2 regions of the Bacillus halotolerans genome follow, and region 1 is predicted to be linked to the other one. Evidence: riboswitches for the same ligand, from Rfam matches in the RefSeq annotation. Region 1 holds a riboswitch; the other holds the start of a gene.
The links. Region 1 has a riboswitch for lysine ahead of DIC78_RS17360 (aspartate kinase). Riboswitches for the same ligand answer to the same signal wherever they lie in the genome.
Positions count from the first base shown of each region.

Region 2: it holds a riboswitch for lysine, as region 1 does, so the genes downstream of both, DIC78_RS14450 (amino acid permease) here and DIC78_RS17360 (aspartate kinase) in region 1, are expected to answer to the same signal.

Region 1 is NZ_CP029364.1:3,376,968-3,388,898, forward strand. Features, by position in the region: gene DIC78_RS17315 (AMP-binding protein) at 1-1,168, shown strand, start outside; gene fadR (fatty acid metabolism transcriptional regulator FadR) at 1,286-1,870, shown strand; gene DIC78_RS17325 (enoyl-CoA hydratase) at 1,885-2,661, shown strand; gene etfB (electron transfer flavoprotein subunit beta) at 2,676-3,449, shown strand; gene DIC78_RS17335 (electron transfer flavoprotein subunit alpha/FixB family protein) at 3,485-4,462, shown strand; gene DIC78_RS17340 (alpha-N-arabinofuranosidase) at 4,666-6,153, shown strand; gene trxA (thioredoxin) at 6,467-6,781, shown strand; gene uvrC (excinuclease ABC subunit UvrC) at 6,917-8,689, shown strand; lysine riboswitch at 8,754-8,933, shown strand; gene DIC78_RS17360 (aspartate kinase) at 9,059-10,291, shown strand; gene DIC78_RS17365 (YslB family protein) at 10,333-10,779, opposite strand; gene sdhC (succinate dehydrogenase cytochrome B558) at 11,072-11,680, shown strand; gene sdhA (succinate dehydrogenase flavoprotein subunit) at 11,714-11,931, shown strand, end outside.
Region 2 is NZ_CP029364.1:2,829,382-2,841,312, forward strand. Features, by position in the region: gene pgoN (glyoxal/methylglyoxal reductase) at 123-953, shown strand; gene modB (molybdate ABC transporter permease subunit) at 987-1,679, opposite strand; gene modA (molybdate ABC transporter substrate-binding protein) at 1,651-2,433, opposite strand; gene DIC78_RS14430 (substrate-binding domain-containing protein) at 2,544-3,470, shown strand; gene DIC78_RS14435 (LTA synthase family protein) at 3,497-5,353, opposite strand; gene DIC78_RS14440 (metal-dependent hydrolase) at 5,457-5,939, opposite strand; gene sspJ (small acid-soluble spore protein SspJ) at 6,106-6,246, shown strand; lysine riboswitch at 6,363-6,542, shown strand; gene DIC78_RS14450 (amino acid permease) at 6,647-8,056, shown strand; gene DIC78_RS14460 (iron-hydroxamate ABC transporter substrate-binding protein) at 8,419-9,366, opposite strand; gene DIC78_RS14465 (FecCD family ABC transporter permease) at 9,580-10,620, shown strand; gene DIC78_RS14470 (FecCD family ABC transporter permease) at 10,620-11,624, shown strand; gene DIC78_RS14475 (ABC transporter ATP-binding protein) at 11,639-11,931, shown strand, end outside.

The sequences.
Region 1 (11,931 bases):
GCACATTGATTATGATGAAAACGACAATATTCATACCTTTGTTTCAAGCATGAAGCGGGAAAAAACAGAGCTGATCACAATTCCGGACATTGACCCTGAACATGATATTGCCGTTCTGCAATACACTGGGGGTACGACGGGAGCGCCCAAAGGAGTCATGCTCACGCACAGAAATATTTTAGCCAATACCGAAATGTGTGCGGCTTGGATGTACAACGTAAAGGAAGGCGATGAAAAAGTGCTTGGCATTGTCCCATTTTTTCACGTCTATGGGCTGACGGCAGTGATGAATTATACGATTAAACTAGGATTTGAAATGATCCTGCTTCCCAAGTTCGATCCGCTGCAAACGCTCAAAATCATCGATAAACAAAAACCGACACTGTTTCCCGGCGCGCCGACGATTTACATTGGCCTCTTGCATCATCCCCAATTACAGCAATACGATCTGTCATCCATTAAAAGCTGCCTCAGCGGCTCAGCCGCTCTTCCTGTCGAGGTGAAGCAGCAATTTGAAAAGCTGACTGGCGGAAAGCTTGTGGAGGGATATGGTTTATCCGAGGCATCTCCGGTGACACACGCTAATTTTATTTGGGGAAAAAACAAACCCGGCAGTATCGGCTGTCCCTGGCCTAATACAGACGCAGCCATTTACTCTGAAGAGACTGGCCATTTTGCCGCTCCGTATGAGCACGGTGAGATCGTCGTAAAAGGCCCGCAGGTCATGAAGGGGTACTGGAACAAGCCGGAGGAAACGGCTGCTGTCTTAAGGGACGGGTGGCTTTTTACCGGAGACATGGGCTATATGGATGAAGATGGATTTTTCTATATTGCCGACCGGAAGAAGGACATCATTATCGCAGGCGGCTATAATATTTACCCGCGGGAAGTTGAAGAAGCGCTGTACGAACATGAAGCGATTCAGGAAATTGTCGTTGCAGGCGTGCCTGATTCGTACAGAGGGGAAACGGTAAAAGCGTTTGTCGTGTTAAAGAAAGGCGCACAAGCCGACGCAGCAGAACTGGACGCTTTCGCCAGAGCCCGTCTCGCACCCTATAAAGTGCCGAAAGCCTATGAATTCAGAAAAGAGCTTCCGAAAACAGCGGTTGGGAAAATTTTAAGAAGGCGTTTACTTGAAGAAGAAACCGAAAATCATCATATCAAGTAACAAATAGAGCCAGAAAAAGAGAACATTTATGAATAAACTTGACAAACCGGAAAATCCTTCTTATCATAAAATTATGAATGAATAGTCATTCATTTCTATAGGGAGGAACGATGAAAATTGAAGCAAAAACGGCCAAAGTATATGCAGATTATTGATGCAGCAGTTGAAGTCATTGCGGAAAACGGCTACCACCAGTCACAGGTATCTAAAATCGCCAAACAAGCCGGAGTAGCGGACGGCACCATCTATCTTTATTTTAAAAATAAAGAAGACATTTTAATTTCTCTGTTTAAAGAAAAAATGGGCCAATTCATTGAGCGGATGGAAGAGGACATAAAAGAAAAGGCAACAGCAAAAGAGAAATTGGCGCTCGTGATTTCAAAACATTTCTCACTTTTGGCGGGCGACCATAACCTCGCCATTGTCACTCAGCTTGAGCTCCGCCAATCCAATTTGGAGCTGCGGCAGAAAATTAATGAAATATTAAAGGGCTACTTAAATATTTTAGACGGCATTCTGACGGAAGGAATACAATCAGGCGAGTTAAAAGAAGGCCTCGATGTCCGCCTCGCCCGGCAGATGATTTTTGGAACGATTGACGAAACCGTGACGACCTGGGTGATGAATGATCAAAAATATGATCTGGCTGCTTTGTCAGACAGTGTTTTAGAATTACTGGTATCCGGAATTCACAATAAGTAAAGGAGTTCTGTCCTATGAATGCAATATCACTCGCAGTTGATCAATTTGTTGCAGTTATGACGATTCACAATCCGCCGGCAAACGCGCTTTCTAGCCGGATATTAGAAGAGCTGTCCTCCTGTCTTGATCAGTGTGAGACAGATGCCGGCGTGCGGTGCATTATTATACACGGGGAAGGAAGGTTCTTCTCCGCCGGCGCTGATATCAAAGAATTTACATCACTGAGAAACAGTGAGGATTCCTCAATGCTGGCTGAACGCGGCCAGCAGCTGATGGAGAGAATGGAGAGCTTTCCAAAACCGATTATCGCAGCGATTCACGGAGCTGCCCTCGGCGGCGGGCTGGAGCTTGCAATGGCCTGCCATATCAGAATTACGGCAGAAGATGCCAAACTGGGGCTTCCTGAGCTTAACCTCGGCATTATTCCCGGTTTTGCAGGTACACAGCGGCTCCCGCGATACGTTGGTACAGCAAAAGCATTGGAGCTCATTGGATCAGGAGAACCGATATCGGGGAAAGAAGCGCTTGACCTCGGACTTGTGACAATCGGAGCAAAAGATGAAGCAGAAGTGCTTGAAAAAGCGAAAACGCTTGCCGCCAAATTTGCAGAAAAAAGCCCGCAAACGATGGCGTCTCTGCTTGAGCTTCTCTATACAAATAAGGTGTATTCCTATGAAGGCAGCTTAAAGCTTGAAGCAAAGCGTTTTGGAGAAGCGTTTGAGTCGGAGGACGCCAAGGAAGGCATTCAGGCATTTCTCGAAAAAAGAAAGCCTCAGTTCAAAGGCGAATAAAAGGGGATATGATCATGAATCTATTTGTACTGATGAAACGGACGTTTGACACAGAAGAAAAAATCGTCATTGACGCAGGGGAGATTCAGGATGACGGGGCTGAATGGATTATCAATCCGTACGATGAATATGCGATTGAAGAAGCCATTCAGCTGAAGGAAAAACACGGCGGCACCATCACCGTTGTTACTGTCGGCGGCGAAGAAGCGGAAAAGGAGCTGCGTACAGCGCTTGCCATGGGATGTGACCAAGCCGTTTTAATCAACATAGAAGATGATCTCGAAGAACCCGACCAGTATTCCATTTCTCAAGTTTTATACCACTATATGAAGGATCAGGAGTTTGACCTTATTCTCGGAGGAAATGTCGCGATCGATGGAGGCTCAGGACAAGTGGCGCCTCGCCTGGCAGAGCTTTTGGACATTCCGTGCATCACGACGATCACCAAACTCGACATCAATGGAAGTGACGCAGAAGCGGAAAGGGACGTTGAAGGGGATGTTGAAAAAATCAAAACGACTCTTCCTTTGCTGGTCACAGCTCAGCAAGGCTTAAATGAACCGCGCTACCCATCGCTTCCGGGGATCATGAAAGCCAAGAAAAAACCGCTTGAAGAGCTTGAGCTGGATGATCTGGACTTGGATGAAGAAGATGCTGAACCAAAAATGAAAACAATTGAACGTTTTCTGCCTCCGAAAAAAGAAGCCGGAAAGCTTCTGCAGGGTGAGCCTGCCGAACAGGCAAAAGAGCTCGTATCATTGCTCCGCAGCGAGGCGAAAGTCATTTAGCGCTTGCACATTCAAAGAAACAGGGGGATGTTAGGATGGGAAAAAAAGTGATCGTACTCGGAGAAATTCGTGACGGAGAACTGCGAAATGTCACCTTTGAAGCGATCTCCGCTGGAAGAACCATTTCAGGTGATGGAGAAGTGATCGGTGTTCTTATAGGAGAAAACGTATCACAGCATGCAGAGGAGTTTATCCACTACGGTGCAGACAAAGTTCTCACAGCTGAGGACCCAAAGCTCAAGGCATATACGGCAGACGGATACAGCCAAGTGATGCGAACCATTATTGAAAAGGAGAAACCTGATGCGGTCGTATGCGGACACACTGCAATGGGGAAGGATCTGTCGCCGAAGCTTGCAGCCCGGCTCCAAACGGGATTGATTTCTGACGCTACAGATGTAAGCGTTACCGGAGAGAACGTTGTTTTCACAAGACCGATTTACTCAGGGAAGGCATTTGAACGTGTCATTTCAACGGATCCGATGACGCTTGTGACGGTTCGTCCAAACAACATTCAAGCGTTAGAAAAAGACGCCAGCCGGGCAGGCAGCATTGAAAGCATCGAAGTTTCCCTTACGGATCTCCGTACCGTCATACAAGAGATCGTCAAAAAAACAGCGGACGGCGTTGATCTCTCTGAAGCGAAAATCATTGTTGCGGGCGGCCGCGGTGTAAAAAGCAAGGAAGGCTTTCAGCCGCTGCAGGAGCTTGCCGAGGTGCTGGGCGCAGCAGTCGGCGCTTCACGCGGGGCGTGTGACGCTGATTATTGTGACTATGCTCTTCAAATCGGACAGACCGGAAAAGTTGTCACTCCTGATTTGTATATCGCCTGCGGAATTTCCGGTGCCATTCAGCATTTGGCGGGGATGTCCAACAGCAAGGTAATTGTCGCCATCAATAAAGATCCTGAAGCCGATATTTTTAAAATAGCTGATTACGGTATTGTAGGAGATTTATTTGAAGTCGTCCCATTACTGACTGAAGAATTCAAACAGCTGAATATTCACTCATAAAGGGAAGCCCCGGACTGCAAAAGTTCGGGGTTTTTGAATACGTACGTACAAATATTTAGTAATAAAAAAAGTCGTTGACATGTACGGACATATATAATAAGGTTACTTTAAAAGCGCTTACATTCATGCTGGCTCCTCAGACAAAACACAGATCCTATATTTGACTGTGGTGCTTTTCATATTTATGAAAGGAATGATCAAGCATGTCTGAACATACAGCAGTGATTCAAACGGATATTGTAAAAGGAACGATCAACAAAAATATATACGGTCATTTTGCTGAGCATTTAGGAAGAGGGATTTATGAAGGGATTTGGGTCGGAACGGAATCAAGCATTCCTCATATAAACGGTATAAGAAAAGATGTGTTAGAAGCGCTGAAACAGCTGCGTATTCCTGTCCTCCGATGGCCGGGAGGCTGCTTTGCGGATGAATATCATTGGGCTAATGGTGTGGGTGACCGCAAGACGATGCTCAATACTCACTGGGGCGGTACAGTTGAATCGAATGAATTCGGGACACATGAATTTATGATGCTGTGCGAGCTGCTTGAGTGCGAACCTTACATTTGCGGCAATGTAGGAAGCGGAACAGTTCAGGAAATGGCGGAATGGATCGAATATATGACCTTTAAAGAAGGCACGCCCATGTCGGATTGGAGAAAACAAAACGGAAAAGAAGAGCCTTGGAAGCTGAAATATTTTGGAGTGGGCAATGAAAATTGGGGCTGCGGCGGCAACATGCATCCAGAGTACTATGCCGATCTATACCGCCGTTTTCAAACGTATGTCCGCAATTACAGCGGCAATGAAATTTATAAAATTGCCGGCGGTGCAAACGTCGATGATTTTAATTGGACGGACGTGCTCATGAAAAAAGCCGCTGGCCTGATGGATGGGCTAAGCCTTCATTACTACACGATTCCGGGAGATTTCTGGAAGGGCAAAGGATCGGCCACAGAATTTACAGAGGACGAATGGTTCATCACGATGAAAAAGGCCAAATACATTGATGAATTGATTGAAAAACACGGAACAATTATGGACCGGTATGATCCGGAACAGCGGGTCGGACTGATTATTGACGAATGGGGCACATGGTTTGACCCTGAGCCAGGAACAAACCCAGGCTTTTTATATCAGCAAAACACGATTCGTGACGCGCTGGTCGCAGCTTCTCACTTTCACATTTTCCATCAGCATTGCCGCCGGGTGCAAATGACCAACATCGCACAGACGGCAAACGTGCTTCAAGCTATGATTCTGACTGAGGGAGAACGGATGCTATTAACGCCGACATACCATGTGTTTGATATGTTTAAGGTACATCAGGATGCCTCTCTTTTAGATACTGAAACAACGTCCGCTGACTATGAATGGAAGGGAGAAACGCTGCCTCAAATCAGTGTGTCAGCATCAAGAAATGCTGAGGGCGATATAAACGTCAGCATCTGTAACATTGATCATCAAAATAAAGCAGAGGTGGAGATCGAGCTGAGAGGTCTTGACAAGACTGTGGATCATTCCGGCGTTATCCTGACTGCTGAAAAGATGAACGCCCATAACACGTTTGATGACCCGGAGCACGTAAAACCTGAATCGTTCAGCCGTTATTCTGTAAATAAAAACAAATTGAAAGCAAAGCTGCCGCCAATGGCAGTTGTCTTACTCACATTACGGACTGATTCTTAACCAAAAAAAGGAGCGCCGATCCACTAGAGGACAGCGCTCTTTTTTGTTTTGAAACAGCTCCAAAAGGGCATGGTAAAGTATATGACGGTTATAGAAGGGATGTTGTCCTATGCTTCGTACAATTTTAATGATCATCGGCGCAATCGTGGTGATCGGAGCGATTATCAGATTCGTGTTTTAATTTCGAAATGCCCCATTCTATGAGTAAACCGATTGTGATCAGGAAAAAATAATTTATAAGCATTTAAATAGCGTGAACGAATGGGAGATGCTATACTAAAAATCATCATTTCACAATTGGAGGAATTCAATAATGGCTATCGTAAAAGCAACTGATCAATCTTTCTCAGCTGAAACAAGCGAAGGCGTCGTACTGGCTGATTTCTGGGCCCCTTGGTGCGGACCTTGTAAAATGATTGCACCTGTTCTTGAAGAATTGGATCAAGAAATGGGCGACAAACTGAAAATCGTAAAAATCGATGTAGATGAGAACCAAGAAACAGCAGGCAAATACGGCGTTATGAGCATCCCGACACTTCTTGTCTTAAAAGATGGAGAAGTTGTTGAAACATCTGTAGGCTTCAAACCGAAAGAAGCGCTTCAAGAGCTTGTAAACAAACATCTTTAATGTTCGGCTGCTTACATGCCAGAGCGATTCCAATTGAGGGATCGCTTTTTTTATTCGCCAATCGTGAACCATGGAGAAAAACACCTGTTCGTGTTAAACTGGAAACAAAGGACTAACTATAAGGAAGGGTAACATATGAACAAACAACTGAAAGAAAAACTCGCCCTCCTTCCCGATCAGCCCGGGTGTTATTTAATGAAGGACCGTCAGCAGACAGTGATCTACGTAGGAAAAGCAAAAGTGCTGAAAAACAGAGTGCGCTCCTACTTTACCGGGTCTCATGACGCAAAAACACAGAGGCTTGTGACGGAAATCGAGGATTTTGAATACATCGTGACGTCCTCAAATCTTGAAGCGCTTATTTTAGAAATGAACTTGATCAAAAAGCATGATCCGAAATATAACGTCATGCTGAAAGACGATAAAACCTATCCTTTTATAAAACTCACCCATGAACGCCACCCAAGGCTGATTGTCACCCGCAATGTCAAAAAAGATAAAGGGCGCTATTTCGGACCGTATCCGAATGTGCAGGCCGCAAGGGAGACGAAAAAGCTGCTCGACCGTCTCTATCCTCTCAGAAAATGCTCAAAGCTCCCCGACAGAGTGTGTCTTTATTATCACCTCGGACAATGTCTTGCTCCGTGTGTAAAGGACATTTCTGAAGAGACAAACAGAGAGCTGGTTGAGAGTATTACCCGTTTCTTAAAAGGCGGCTATAACGACGTCAAAAAAGAGCTTGAAGAGAAAATGCTTGAGGCGGCTGAGAACCTTGAATTTGAACGGGCAAAGGAGCTTCGTGACCAAATTGCCCATATCGAATCAACGATGGAAAAACAAAAAATGACGATGAACGACTTAGTCGACCGTGATGTATTCGCTTACGCTTATGATAAAGGCTGGATGTGCGTACAGGTCTTTTTTGTACGGCAAGGAAAGCTCATCGAACGTGACGTCAGCATGTTTCCGCTTTATCAGGAAGCAGATGAAGAGTTCCTTACCTTCATCGGGCAGTTTTATTCAAAAAACAACCATTTTCTGCCGAAGGAGATTTTAGTGCCGGACAGCGTCGATCAATCGATGATTGAGCAGCTGTTGGAAACAAACGTCCATCAGCCGAAAAAAGGGTCGAAGAAAGAATTGCTTATGCTGGCACATAAAAACGCAAAAATCGCGCTTAAAGAAAAATTCTCTTTAATCGAACGTGACGAGGAGCGTTCAATCGGTGCTGTGCAGAAACTCGGAGACGCCTTAAATATTTATACCCCGCACAGAATCGAAGCGTTCGATAACTCGAATATACAAGGGACAAACCCGGTTTCGGCGATGATTGTGTTCATCGACGGCAAACCATACAAAAAGGAATACCGCAAATACAAAATCAAAACTGTCACAGGGCCTGATGATTACGGCTCAATGAGAGAGGTTGTCAGACGAAGATATACAAGAGTGCTTCGCGAAAACCTGCCGCTCCCTGACCTGATCATTATAGACGGAGGGAAAGGCCAGATCAATGCGGCCCGTGACGTCATAGAAAACGAACTCGGCCTTGATATCCCGATTGCCGGCTTGGCGAAGGATGATAAACACAGAACCTCCAATTTATTAATCGGCGATCCGCTGGAGACGGTTTATCTTGAACGAAACAGCCAGGAATTTTACCTGCTTCAGCGCATTCAGGATGAGGTGCACCGGTTTGCGATCAGCTTCCACAGGCAAATCCGCGGGAAAAGCGCGTTCCAGTCTGTGCTAGACGATATACCCGGAATCGGAGAAAAAAGAAAGAAAATGCTGTTAAAGCATTTCGGTTCCGTCAAAAAAATGAAGGAAGCAAGCCTCGAGGACATCAAAAAAGCGGGTGTACCCGCAGCGGCGGCACAGCTGCTTTATGATAAATTGCAAAAATAATGTTGTCCTTTTGAAAAAGTTCTGATAAAATGTGAACTAATTTCATAATTAGATCGTGTAATATGGTGAAGATAGAGGTGCGAACTTCAAGAGTAAGCCTTTGGAGAAAGATGGATTCTGAGAAAAAGGCTGAAAGGGGAGCGTCGCCGAAGCAAATAAAACCCCATCGGTATTATTTGCTGGCCGTGCATTGAATAAATGTAAGGCTGTCAAGAAATCATTTTCTTGGAGGGCTATCTCGTTGTTCATAATCATCGTGATGATTAATTGATAAGCAATGAGAGCAATTCCTCTCATTGCTTTTTTTATTGTGGACAAAGCGCTCTTTCTCCTCACCCGCACGAACCAAAATGTAAAGGGTGGTTATACATGGGTCTCATTGTACAAAAATTCGGTGGTACTTCCGTCGGCTCAGTCGAAAAAATTCAAAATGCAGCAAACCGTGTCATTGCGGAAAAACAGAAAGGCCATCAAGTCGTTGTTGTCGTATCAGCTATGGGGAAATCCACTGACGCATTGGTCAGCCTTGCAAAAGACATCACTGATCAGCCGAGCAAACGTGAAATGGATATGCTGCTGGCAACAGGCGAGCAGGTCACCATTTCCTTGCTTTCCATGGCGCTGCAGGAAAAAGGCTATGACGCCGTTTCCTATACAGGATGGCAGGCGGGGATCCGCACGGAGGCCGTCCATGGCAACGCCAGAATTACGGAGATGAACACATCCGTGTTAGAAGGCCAGCTTCAGGAAGGAAAAGTCGTTGTTGTGGCAGGGTTTCAAGGCATGACAGACGACAGTGAAATCACGACATTGGGCAGAGGCGGTTCAGACACAACAGCAGTGGCTTTGGCTGCCGCATTAAAAGCGGATAAATGTGATATTTATACAGATGTGCCCGGCGTGTTTACAACCGATCCGCGCTACGTGAAATCAGCGAGAAAGCTTGCCGGCATCTCTTACGATGAAATGCTGGAGCTTGCCAATTTAGGCGCTGGAGTTCTTCATCCGAGAGCGGTTGAATTTGCGAAAAATCACCAAGTGCCGTTAGAAGTGCGTTCAAGTACAGAAACAGAAGCGGGAACATTAATTGAGGAGGAATCATCCATGGAGCAGAATCTTATCGTCAGAGGCATCGCGTTCGAAGATCAAATCACAAGGGTAACCATCTACGGGCTGACAAGCGGCCTGACCACTTTGTCTACTATTTTTACAACTCTTGCAAAAAGAAACATTAACGTGGATATCATTATTCAAACGCAGGCGGGAGACCATGAGACCGGAATTTCCTTCTCTGTTAAATCCGAAGACGCGGACCAGACTGTTGCCGTACTTGAAGAGTACAAAGATGCGCTGGAATTCGAAAAAATCGAGACAGAAAGCAAATTGGCCAAAGTATCCATTGTCGGATCAGGCATGGTATCAAACCCTGGTGTAGCGGCTGAAATGTTTGCTGTACTGGCGGAAAAAAACATATTAATCAAAATGGTCAGCACATCTGAAATCAAAGTTTCAACAGTAGTGAGCGAAAATGACATGGTAAAAGCGGTGGAAGCACTCCACGATGCATTCGAGCTCTCGAAACATCCTTCAGCTGTGTCATGACAACCAAAAAGGCGGGACTCATGCAGTCACCGCCTTTTTCATTAAACAGGGTCTTTCATATCCCATTTAACAGTCAGAACCACTTTATCGGCTCTCTTTTTTACTTGTTCGTATGATTCGGCAATCTGATCATTCATCAATTGAATTTGCTCGGCGATGAAGCCAGCTTCCAGCTGAAAGCAAGGTTCTTTCTGATATTTTAGCCGATTGGAAATGATCTGTCCTTCAAGCTCGAATTCTAGCTCTTGTTTCTTTGCGCTAACGTTTGTGAGGGTTCCCCAGCCTGCTTCTTCAAAGAAAGCCGGAAATTCCTCCCATGATTCAAGAGGAAACTTTCGGGCGAGATGTTTCCCTGCCCAATACATCATGGAAGAGTAATCTTGGCCAAGCATGTCTGGGAGAACAATCTCTCGTATCAGTTCATAGGCATAGGCGTTCATTTCAATTTCTTTTAGATTATGTATTGATGCTTCATATTTAGACTTCATATCTGTCTCCCCTCTCTCCTTCGTATATTATAGCCCAAACAGGGGGGAGGATTACAGAATGATCCTGTAATTCTCATGAAAAATTAAGAAAGAATTATATATTGATAAAATAAAATTTTTGAATCAACTAATCAATTCGGAAAATTAGAATTTATGTACGCGTTTTCTTGACGCCCTTTTGTGGTAGGAGTAAAATGAAATTGTCAATAAATCTTAATAAAGTGCTTACAATTGAAAGAAGTGGGGGAAGAGATTTAGCACATTTCGCACTTATCAAACAGGGGGTAAAGTAATGTCTGGGAACAGAGAGTTTTATTTTCGAAGATTGCATTCCTTGCTTGGCGTCATACCGGTCGGCATCTTTTTGATTCAGCATTTAGTCGTCAACCAGTTTGCCGCAAGGGGCGCGGAAGCATTCAATAATGCTGCTCATTTTATGGATAGTCTGCCTTTCAGGTATGCTCTGGAAATCTTTATTATCTTCTTACCTTTAATTTATCATGCAGTTTATGGTGTGTACATAGCGTTTACTGCGAAAAATAACGCAGGACAATATAGCTATATGCGAAACTGGCTCTTTGTCCTGCAGCGTGTAACGGGTATCATCACCCTCATTTTTGTGAGCTGGCATGTGTGGGAAACCCGCATTGCTGCACAGATGGGCGCTGAGGTCAATTTCGACATGATGGCGAATATCTTGAGCTCGCCGGCTATGCTGGGCTTTTACATTGTAGGTGTTTTATCGACAATTTTTCACTTCTCGAACGGTTTATGGTCTTTTGCTGTCACGTGGGGCATCACTGTAACGCCACGTTCTCAAAGAATTTCGACGTACGTTACGCTGATTATCTTTGTTGCACTGTCATACGTAGGCTTAAAAGCGATTTTTGCATTTGTATAAGAGTACTAGATTACTAGAGGGAGAGGGGCTATCATGAGTCAAACAAGCATTATTGTAGTCGGCGGGGGTCTTGCCGGCCTCATGGCGACAATCAAAGCAGCGGAATCAGGAATGGCGGTTAAGCTGTTTTCCATCGTTCCTGTGAAACGTTCTCATTCGGTTTGTGCCCAAGGCGGCATCAACGGAGCAGTCAATACAAAAGGGGAAGGCGACTCTCCGTGGGAACATTTTGACGATACTGTATACGGGGG
Region 2 (11,931 bases), 550 kb from region 1:
ATAAAAAACGTCCGTATGAAAAAAGAAGCAAAAAGAGGCTCTTAAGCGTATTATTGGTATCTGCTGAGAGGAATGTGAGATAATATAGACGCTTACATTTCGATGAAAGGGTGGATGTTCAAGTGGCAACAAGTTTAAAAGATACTGTAAAGCTACATAACGGAGTTGAAATGCCTTGGTTCGGTCTTGGTGTTTTTAAAGTAGAAAACGGAAGTGAAGCGACTGAATCGGTTAAAGCTGCGATTAAAAATGGCTACCGCAGCATTGATACAGCGGCTGTCTATAAAAATGAAGAAGGTGTAGGCATCGGCATTAAAGAATCCGGTGTTGCAAGAGAAGAGCTCTTCATTACATCAAAAGTATGGAATGAAGATCAGGGCTACGACACAACGCTTGCTGCCTTTGAAAAAAGCCTGGAAAGACTTCAGCTTGATTATTTAGACTTATATTTAATCCACTGGCCTGGCAAGGATAAGTATAAAGATACATGGCGCGCGCTTGAAAAGCTGTACAAAGACGGCAAAATCCGCGCGATCGGCGTCAGCAACTTTCAAGTTCATCATTTAGAAGAGCTTTTGAAAGATGCTGAAATCAAACCAATGGTGAACCAAGTTGAATTTCACCCTCGTTTGACGCAAAAAGAATTAAGAGACTACTGCAAAAAACAAGGCATCCAGCTGGAAGCATGGTCTCCGCTTATGCAGGGCCAGCTGCTTGATAACGAAGTGCTGACACAGATCGCTGAAAAATATAATAAATCTGTAGCACAAGTGATTTTGCGCTGGGATCTTCAGCATGAAGTTGTAACGATTCCAAAATCGATTAAAGAACACCGTATTATCGAAAACGCTGATATTTTTGATTTCGAATTGTCTCAAGAAGACATGGACAAGATTGATGCGTTAAATCAAGATGAACGTGTCGGTCCAAACCCCGATGAGCTTCTGTTTTAATCAAAAACTCCCCGTCTAAGTACGGGGAGTTTTTTAATGTGTTTTTTTCAGTTGAATCAAAAACAGCATCAGAAAGGAAATGACGATGATACAGACGACCCACGCCCATGCAAGTGCGTTGTTGCCGGAATCCAAAGCGACATAAATGGCTGTCGGCAGCGTTTGGGTAACACCCGGGATATTCCCGGCAAACATTAAGGTGGCGCCGAATTCACCGAGCGCCCGCGCCAGACTGAGGATGCTTCCGGTCAGCAACGATGGATACGCCAGCGGAATGGAGATATGGATAAACACCTTCCATCTGCTTGCGCCGTCTACCATTGCCGCTCCCTCTATATCGAGGTCAATATCGGAAAATCCGGTTTTGGCCGATTGATACATAAGCGGAAAAGCCACGATAGCAGAAGCAATCACAGCAGCCCACCAGGTGAAGATCACGGGCTGATGAAAGATCCATTCGATCGCTTGTCCGATGAAGCTGTGCTTTCCAAACATGACGATCAAAATAAAACCGACAACGGTGGGCGGAAGAACGAGAGGAAGCATAAAAATCGTTTCGAGTATGGTTTTTCCGAAAAATGATGCTCGTGACATCCATGCCCCTGCCAAAGTTCCGAGAATGATCACCGCGATTCCGGCGACCGCCGCCACTTGAAAGGAAAGCATAACCGGCGTGAAAAATTCTGAAGTGCTGATGTTATTCAGCAGTAAAACCATATTTCTCAAACACTTTCATCGCTTCATCTGTTTGCAGGTAATCGTAAAATTCCTTCGCTTCCTTATGGTGTTTCGTATCTTTTACAATTCCTAACGGGTAAACGATCGGGCTGTGTGTATCAGCTTTTGTCTCATCGACGATTTTGACTTTCTTAGAGATCAGCGCGTCTGTTTTATAAACGACACCTGCGTCTACATTGCCTGTTTCTACATATGAAAGAACCTGGCGAACGTCTTTTCCGTACACGATCTTATCTTTTACTTTGTCCCATAGAGACAGCTTTGTCAGTGATTCTTTTCCATAAGCTCCTGCCGGTACAGATTCTGGAGTCCCGAGAGCAATTTTTTCTGAATCAGTCAGATTGTCAAAGCCTGTGACTGGTGAATCTCCATCCTTAGGCACAACGAGCACAATTTCATTTCCGACTAAATGAGTGCTGTCTTTTTTAGCGATATCCCCATCATCTACAAGCTTTTGGAATTTGTCCTCAGCGGCTGAGAAGAACAGATCGGCCCCGGCTCCTTGAGAAATTTGCTTTTGCAAGGCACCTGATGAGCCAAAGTTATCTTGGATCGTAATATTGTGATGGGTTTTCTCGTAATTCTTTTGAATTTCCTCGAGTGCATCCTGGGCACTGGCAGCTGCTGAGACAGTTAAGGTCACTTTTTTCTCATTGTCACTTGATGATTGGCTGGCAGAGCAGCCTGCTGCAAGCAGAAAAACGGTTAATACTGCGGTCAGAATGGAATACTTCTTAAACATGATTGCACCCCTTATAATTAGTTATGTCTAATTATAACTGATTATGTTTGGGTTATGTGGGTTTTTTTACATTCTCCGAAAAGGTATAATGAAATAGGAGAGTGATGATGATGAATGAAACCTCTTCCTATACGATAGAAGAAGTTGCTGGTCTGCTGAAGGTATCAAAGCTGACCGTTTATGATTTGATTAAAAAAGGCATGATCCCTGCTTACCGTGTCGGAAGGCAGATGCGTGTCGATGAAGCAGATTTAAAGCAATATAAGGCGAACATGAGAATGTCTCAGCCTGTGTCTTCACCCGAAGAGCCGAGAAAGGCACAAGAGCCGATGCCGGAGGGCAGGCGGAATGTCGTCATCAGCGGACAGGATATATCGATGGATCTGCTCAGCAAGCATTTGGAAAATGCCATTCAAGAGACGCCGCTCCGCCAATACAAAGGCAGCTTAAACAGCCTCATTGACATGTACCAAGGCAAATGCGACATTGTCAGCTTGCATCTGTACGATGCGGAAACCGCTCAATATAATACGCCTTATGTCAAACGCATTCTGTCAGGCGAACCGTTTTGTCAGATGAATGTTGTCCTTCGCAAAGCCGGCTTATACGTTCAAAAAGGAAATCCGAAAAACATACAAGGCTGGGATGACCTGAAACGAACCGACATCCGCATCATCAACAGAGAAAAAGGATCGGGCGCAAGAGTGCTGCTTGACGAACAGCTTGGTCTGCTTGGTGTGACACCTTCAGACGTCAAGGGATACAGTGACATTGTGACTGATCATTATGCTGTTGCCTCCCAAGTCTCGAGCGGGCAGGCAGACGCGGGAATCGGGGCGCAGCACGCGGCACATATGGGAAGCGTTGATTTTATCCCGCTCATCGAGGAACAATACGACATTGTCATTTTGAAAAAACACCAGCAGCTGCTTGAAGCTGTAAAGAGCATCTTGAAATCGGAAGAATATAAGGCCAACCTGTCTCATCTTAATGGCTATGAAACGAAGCTGACAGGTAAAGTGATATACGAAACATGAAAAAAATCCCTCGTAGAGGGATTTTTTTATTGACCATAAAAACGCAGAAGGTCTCCGTTTAACATTTTATCAGAAAGAGACAGCTCTTCATTTGCTTTTTCTTTATAGGGAGCGCACGCATCTTGATTTTCTAACACTTCTCCTGTTTTTTTGCTGTAGCATGTGTTTTTCGTATATACATAGTCGTTCGTGATAAAGCTGCCGTTTCTCAGCACGGCAAATGGCGTTCGGTTGTTTGACAGCAAATCATTGCCAAACTGAATATCACCTTTTGTATCAATTCCGAGCAGGTGCATCAGAGTCGGCCTGACGTCAACCTGTCCTCCGGCATCGGAGATTGTTTCCGGGTTTTGATCAGTGATTCCAGGAATATGAATGATAAACGGCACCCGCTGAAGCTGGACGGTGTCATATGGCGTAATTTCACTTTTTCCTAAAAACTCAGCCAGGGCTTTATTATGGGCTTCTGATATGCCGTAATGATCTCCCATAAAGACAATCATCGAGTTTTCGTATAAGCCTTCATCCTTGAGCTTTTTGATAAAATGCTTCAGTGCTTCATCCTCATAGCGAACCGTCGTCACATAGCGGTTTAACAGGTCGCTGCTCGAATCATATTCATCAATCAGCTGATCCTTTTCATCAATTTCAAACGGAAAATGGTTCGTCAATGTGATGAAATTGCTGTAGAACGGCTGCGGCAGGTTTTTCAGTTTAGCAGCTGACTGTTCCAGAAATTCCTTATCCTTTAATCCCCAGCTTGTTGAGGTTTCAGGAGTCACATGGAACTCATCGACATCAAAAAAGCGGTCAATCCCAAACGTTTCATACATCACATCTCTGTTCCAAAATGTTTTATGATTGGCGTGAAAGACGGCTGAATAATAATCATTCTGCTTGAGTGATTTGTACATCGTATGAAATTGATGGTCACTTTTCGTAAAAAAGACGGCGCCGCTTAGGGAAGGATATAGAGAGTTAGCGACGATAAATTCCGAATCAGACGTTTTGCCTTGCTCTGTTTGCTGATAAAAATGATCAAAGGAATAGCTCTTTTTCATCAGGTCATTCATAAACGGGGTAATTTCTTTTCCGTTTACCTTTTCATTCAGAACAAAGCTTTGAGTCGATTCAAGCGTCACAAAAATCACATTCCGTCCCTTTGCCAGTCCGAACTTGCTTTGATCCGGCTTGCTGTAGTCAGCCTCAGTGTAGTTTTTGATTGTAGAGAGGCTGTCTTCATCGGCAAATGCCTTCGCACTCATATTGACAGTCTGAGAAATGGTATCGTAGATGTGGAACTGAAACAGGCCAATGCTTTTGACGAGCACTTCCCGGTCGAAGGAATGTGCCAATAGCTTCGGCTGTTCAATTTCTGCAAGCCCCAGCGTACATATAAGAATCCCGCAGGAAGCGGCATAGTACCGTTTGACCGTACGGGGGTTCGCTTTTGACCCCGGTCTCTTTTCTTTTCTGGAGAGCAGAAGAAGAAAAGCCAAATCCGCAAACAGAGCGATGAACAAAGGATTGAACAGCTCTTTTACACTGCTGCCCATATCGCTCATGTTGCTTGCCTGAAACAAAACCGGGATGGTAATAAAATCGATATAAAAGCCGTAAAAAATCGTGTTGGAGATCAAAATGGCAGTCAGAACCAAATTGGCAATCAGCAAAAAGATGCGCTGCTTGCTGCCTTTTAAAAGCAGTCCAATCCCAAATAGAGGGAGTATGAAGCTAAGCGGATTGATCAGCAGAATCAGCTCCTGCAATAGAGAGTCGATCTGCAAATCAAAACCCAGTTTATAGATCACATAAGTTTTGATCCACATGAATAAGATGGATAAACTTAAAAAACGCTGATTGTGAAAAAAGGTTCCTTTCATCAATTTATAACTCCTCACGTTTTCTTGAACATCTGCCATGAAGATGCTTCTTATGTAAAACCTACTAAAAACAGTCTTCTTAGACAAGCTTCAGCACTCGTGTTTAAAACATACGCCCATGGAACAGCATATAAAAATAATAGCATGACGCTATTGTCAGACCGGCCAACACAAGCTGTTCGGAAAAACTGCCTGTCTTCATATACAACGGCAGCCGTATGCGAATGGTTGAAGGGAATAACAATTTGATGCCATTCACTGTCCAGGCATCCAGAACCAAGTGGCTTGCCATTCCGATCATCAGCCCTGCTGATATGTTTTTATCTGGAATATATGTGGCTGTGATAAAAAACATGATGAGCAGAAACAGCAGGCTGTGTGTAAAGGTGCGGTGGCCAAATACGGAACTGACAATTTTCGATAAGATAGGAAATCTTCTTCCGATTTTACTTTGCGTGTGGCAGATGTCGGGAATTAATGCGCCAACCGCGCCGGACGCCGCCATGAGTACTGGGTCAAATCCATAATAATAAGCCGCTGCGGTACAAGAAGCGATGCCTCCCATGATGTGTGTTTTTCCTGTCATTTCCCCGCTTCTCCTTTATCTTTTGCAAAAATCTCTGAATTACAAATATATCAAGAGAATGTATGTTTGAGCAACAGAACTTTGGCCGATAAAAAAATGAGCCGCATAATTTCCTGAGAAAAAGGCATCTTAAAGATGTACCTATTTTCTAAAAGAGGTGATACGAATGGCTTTCTTTAATAAAGATAAAGGTAAACGTTCTGAAAAAGAAAAAAACGTAATCCAAGGAGCTCTTGAAGATGCCGGTTCAGCTCTTAAAGATGATCCGCTTCAAGAAGCTGTACAAAAAAAGAAAAATAATCGCTAACCGCATGCGGATAGGGCTTGGCTCTATCCGCATTTTCCATCTGTTCCCTTTGACAGATCATTCTTTCTTTGATAACCTTCTGGGAGTAACTGAATAAATAAATCCTCACTCTTTCTCAGTGAGGTAGAGGTTGCGCGGATGATGAGTCACACATGCCAGGCTGACAGGAGCTGTTAAACATGTGTAAAAGGCATCAGCGCCGAAGTGTGGAGAAAGCCGATCCTTCTCTATGCTGGGACTGTATCTGAATAAGTGCAGGACTGCCGCGTGCTTTTTCGCGGAGGGCTATCCGGAGATCAAGGGTGTGTGTTTCTTTAAGCATGGACTTTTGTTCAGGCTTTTTTTGTGTTTACATGATCTCGGGTTCTGGTCCGTACAAAGAATCATTGGAGGTACTGGAATGGAACAGACAAAAAAATGGGGTTTTTGGTTATTAACGGCGTTTGTCGTTGGAAATATGGTTGGATCGGGGATTTTCTCCCTGCCAAGTTCGCTTGCTTCGATTGCAAGTCCGCTTGGCGCTACGTCCGCCTGGCTTTTGACAGGTGCGGGCGTGCTGATGATTGCGCTTGTCTTCGGGCACTTGTCTATTCGCAAGCCTGAGCTGACAGCGGGGCCGCAAAGTTATGCGAGAGCGCTGTTTTCTGATCCGAAGAAAGGGAACGCTGCCGGATTCACAATGGTGTGGGGCTACTGGGTGGCGAGCTGGATCAGTAACGTGGCGATTATCACAAGTCTAGCCGGTTACTTGACTTCGTTTTTCCCGATTTTAGTTGATAAACGTGTACTGTTTGCTGTCGGCAGCCAAGAGGTGACACTCGGCCAATTGCTGACGTTTGCTGTATGTACGATTTTGCTCTGGGGAACGCACACGATTCTTGTTGCAAGCATTAACGGTGCTAGTAAATTAAACTTTATCACAACGTTTTCAAAAGTATTAGGTTTTGTTTTCTTTATCATTGCCGGATTGTTTGTGTTTCAAACGACATTATTCGATCATTTTTATTTTCCGATTCAAGGTGAGAACGGCACAAGCATTGGCATCGGCGGACAGGTTCACAACGCCGCCATTTCTACTCTATGGGCGTTTGTGGGAATTGAATCAGCAGTGATCTTGTCTGGACGCGCGCGTACTCAGCGTGATGTGAAACGTGCGACCATCACAGGTTTGTTGATCGCGTTAAGCATTTACATTATTGTCACATTGATCACAATGGGGGTTCTGCCGCACGATAAGCTTGTCGGATCTGAAAAACCGTTCGTTGATGTGCTGTATGCGATTGTTGGAAACGCAGGAAGCGTGATTATGGCGCTACTGGCGATTCTTTGCTTATTCGGAACGATGCTCGGCTGGATTTTGCTTGGCTCTGAGGTTCCGTACCAAGCTGCTAAAGCAGGAGATTTTCCGGCGGTCTTTGCGAAAACAAATAAAAAAGGAAGCCCGGTTATTTCTTTGATCATTACAAATGTGATGTCACAGGTCTTCATATTCTCTGTTATTTCCCGGACAATAAGTGACGCATTTACGTTTTTAACGACAGCGGCAACCCTTGCGTATTTAATTCCGTATTTAGTGTCTGCGATTTACAGCCTGAAGCTTGTTATAAAAGGCGAAACGTATGATCAGCTGAAAGGTTCCCGGGTAAAAGACGGATTGATCGCGATTTTAGCGTGTGTATACTCATTGTTTGTTATCGTAACAGGCACAGCGGATTTAACGACATTTATTCTCGGTATCGGTTTGTTCTTTGTCGGTCTGGCAATTTATCCGTTTGTGATAAAGAAATTCTCTAAAGAAAAACAAGCATAAAAAAAGACACCTGACAATGCAGTCAGGTGTCTTTTTTATAAAAACGTTATTTCTCCTGTTATAAGTCCCATACACAAAATAGCGGACAGGAACGCTGTCAGTGATAGGACATTCGAATATGCAAAAAACGCTTTTTCCGTTTCTTCAGAAAATGAAACAAAGCCAGCACTTAAATAAAAACGAGAAGCACATGAGAAAAAGGCTTTCCGATATAAAGACCGTTGAAAAAACTTACGGCGATGATGATGCAGCTTAATATGAATTGAGAAAGAAAATATGCGATGTGGTTCAATATGAGTTGCTCCGTCCTGTCGGATTCTTTGCAATATAGAAAAGAGCCGCAGATCAGTGCGGCTCTTTGTTTATTTTGTTAAGCTTTTCGTGATAAACTTCAGCTGTCCTTCTAGTGAAATCGGGTCTGAGAAATAGAAGCCGATCGGGTCAATTTTATAGACATGATCATTTTTGACAGCATCGAGGTTTTTCCAAATGGAACTGTCAAATACGCCGCCATCGTCTCCGCCTGATTGCCATGGACCCGCGAAAATGTAATCTCCGGCGAAGTCAGGGAGCTTTTCTAAAGAAATGCTGGTATACCCTGGGCCTTGGTCAATCGCTTTTTCCTTTGTCAGCTTTGTGGCCTGTAAACCAAGATCTTTGTAGACGATGCTTCCGCCTCTTCCGAAATCTTTACCGAATACATAAATGTCTTTGCCGTTTGTTTGCATAATAGAAACTGTTTTGTCACCAATGACTTTTTGAATTTTTGTTTTGGCTGCCGCGACTTTTTTGTCCCACTCGGCAAGCCACTTCTCCGCTTTATCTTCCGTTCCTGTCATTTTTGCGAATTCTTTAAACTGTTCGATGTTATCGAGTTTATCGTATTTCACCGCAACAGTCGGCGCGATTTTTTCGAGCTTTTTAATATCGGCGCCTTGTGTAGTCCAAACGATGATCAGGTCAGGCTTTAAATCAATCACTTTTTCAACAGAAGTGCCGTCTCCGATATTTGTGACACCATCGGTTTTACCTTTGTAGTAAGGGTTTTTAAATACATTTTCAGGTGCACCGACGACGTTGATGCCCAGTGTTTTGAAGTCTCCGTAGTAGCCGTCAGCCATGACAACCACCCGTTTAGGATGTTTGGGAATTTTTACATTTCCGTTTTCAGCCTTGTATGTAACGGTTTCTTCGTCTTTTGAATCAGAGGAAGAGCCTTTGCTTTCTGAGTGATTTCCGCAGGCTGCCAGCGCTGCAATCAATAAAAGAGCAAAAAAAGCGGCACCAAGCTTCTTGTATGTATGGGTCATATCTCATACCTTCTTTCCAAATAAATAGATGATAAAGAGAATCATTATCACCTGTGATTATATCATCACAAGTGCCAGTTGACACGATATTTTTGCATTCATATTCTCATTTTTATCAAAACGCTCTATTAAATCAGCAGAAAAAAGTGATATACTGAAACAGCAATTGATAATCATTATCATTATCGAAAGGAAGTACGGCTGTTGAGTCACATGAAAAATAAACAGATGATATCAGATGAAGAAATTCAATGGACATCCCGGTCGTTTGGTGCGGTCATTGTGCTTGTTGCGGGGGTATGTTTATTATGCTTCGGCGCGATGCTGTCCATTTCTCTCGGTGCTGCGGATATCCATTTACGGACTGTGTGGGACGCCATCTTTCATTTCCAGCCAAATGAAACCTCACACCAAATTATACACGATCTTCGGCTGCCAAGAACGGCTGCTGCCGCGCTTGTCGGCGCATTGTTAGCCGTGTCTGGGGCGATCATGCAGGGCATGACGAGAAACCCATTGGCGGAGCCTTCTATTATGGGGATAACATCGGGCTCTGCTTTTGCTATTTCGATTGCGTTTGCTTTTTTTCCAGGACTTTCTGCCTTCGGGCTTGTGCTGTGGTCCTTTGCGGGCGCCGGACTGGGGGCATCGACGGTATTGGGCATCGGCATGTTTTCCAGGGGCGGTCTCACGCCTGTAAAGCTTGCTCTTGCCGGAACGGCCGTCAGTTATTTCTTTACGGGCATTTCAACCGCAATTGCGCTCCGTTTTGATGTAGCACAGGATGTCAGCTTTTGGTACGCAGGCGGGGTAGCGGGTGTGAAATGGTCAGGCGTTCAGCTGCTGGTTATTGCAGGAGCTGTCGGTTTGACGTTTGCGTTTATCATTGCCCGGTCTGTGACGGTGTTAAGCCTCGGTGACGATCTGGCGAAGGGGCTTGGGCAATATACATCAGCGGTGAAACTGGTTGGCATGCTTGTCGTTGTGGTGTTGACGGGAGCTGCTGTTTCCATTGCCGGCACCATCGCGTTTATCGGACTGATCATTCCTCATATCACAAGGTTTTTGGTAGGGATTGATTATCGGTGGATTATTCCTTGCTCGGCGGTGCTTGGCGCTGTTTTGCTTGTTTTTGCTGACATTGCGGCCAGACTCGTGAACGCGCCGTTTGAAACGCCTGTCGGCGCGCTGACCTCTCTCATCGGTGTTCCCTTTTTCTTTTATTTGGCACGTCGTGAAAGGAGAGGGCTGTAATGAAAACGAAAAAACCTCTTGTTGTGATAGCAGTAACTTTTCTGCTGATCATGTTTGTCTTTTTTATCAGTCTGAATCTGGGTGTCATTAAAATTGCCCCATTGCAAACGCTCAAGGTCTTTTTCGGCCAAGGAACGGCGCGGGATGAGCTTGTCTTATTTGAGTTCAGGCTGCCGCGAATAATTTTGTCGCTGCTTGTTGGGGCGGGTATTGCTGTTGCCGGAGCCATTTTGCAAAGCGTGTCTCAAAATGATTTGGCTGAACCGGGTATTCTCGGGATTAACGCCGGGGGTTCGCTTGCTGTTGTGCTCTTTATTTACTTTTTTCAAGGGTCAGCATCAGATCTCGGCTTTTTAGGGACGTTTATGCTGCCGTTCAGCGCTCTGGCAGGCGCGTTCCTCGCCGCGTTTCTCATTTATCTTCTGGCTTGGAAAAAAGGTGTGACTCCGATTCGGCTGATCCTAGTCGGAATCGGTGTAAATGCCGGATTTAATGCCCTTTTGCTTATTTTTCAGCTCAAAATGGACCCACATGACTTTATGCAGGCTGCAGTTTGGATATCAGGCTCGATATGGGGGGCCAATTGGAACATGATCTGGGCGGTACTCCCCTGGATTGTGATTTTGCTTCCTTTTACTTTATATAAAGCACGCTATCTGAACATTTTACAGCTGGGAGACCAATTAGCGACCGGACTTGGCACTGCTGTTGAAAAGGAAAGACGGATTCTCCTTCTGGCAGCGGTCGCTCTTGCCGCATCCTGTGTGGCAGCTGCAGGAGGCATCGCGTTCCTCGGATTAATCGCACCGCATGTGGCAAGGAGGCTTACCGGTCCCCGCCACCAGACGCTTATACCGGTTTCCGCCTTTATCGGCGCGTTTCTGTTTCTTCTGGCTGATACGCTGGCGAGAAATGTATTGGCACCGTCAGAAATTCCGGTCGGACTTGTCATCTCCGTTTTAGGTGCGCCTTACTTTATTTATTTATTGATGAAATCGAATTGAGGAGGGGACCGAACTTGAATTCATTATCAACGGAACAGCTTGGGATCGGTTATGGCGACAGGCTGATTGTAGAAGATTTAAATATATCCATTCCTAAAGGGAAAATAACAACCTTAATTGGGCCGAATGGCTGCGGAAAGTCAACGATATTAAAAACGATGTCCAGAATTATGCGCTCACATCAAGGTGCCGTTTACTTAAACGGCAATGCGATTCATAAAATGTCTACTAAGGACATTGCGAAGGATATGGCCATTCTGCCGCAGACGCCTGAGGCTCCGAGCGGTTTAACGGTGTACGAATTGGT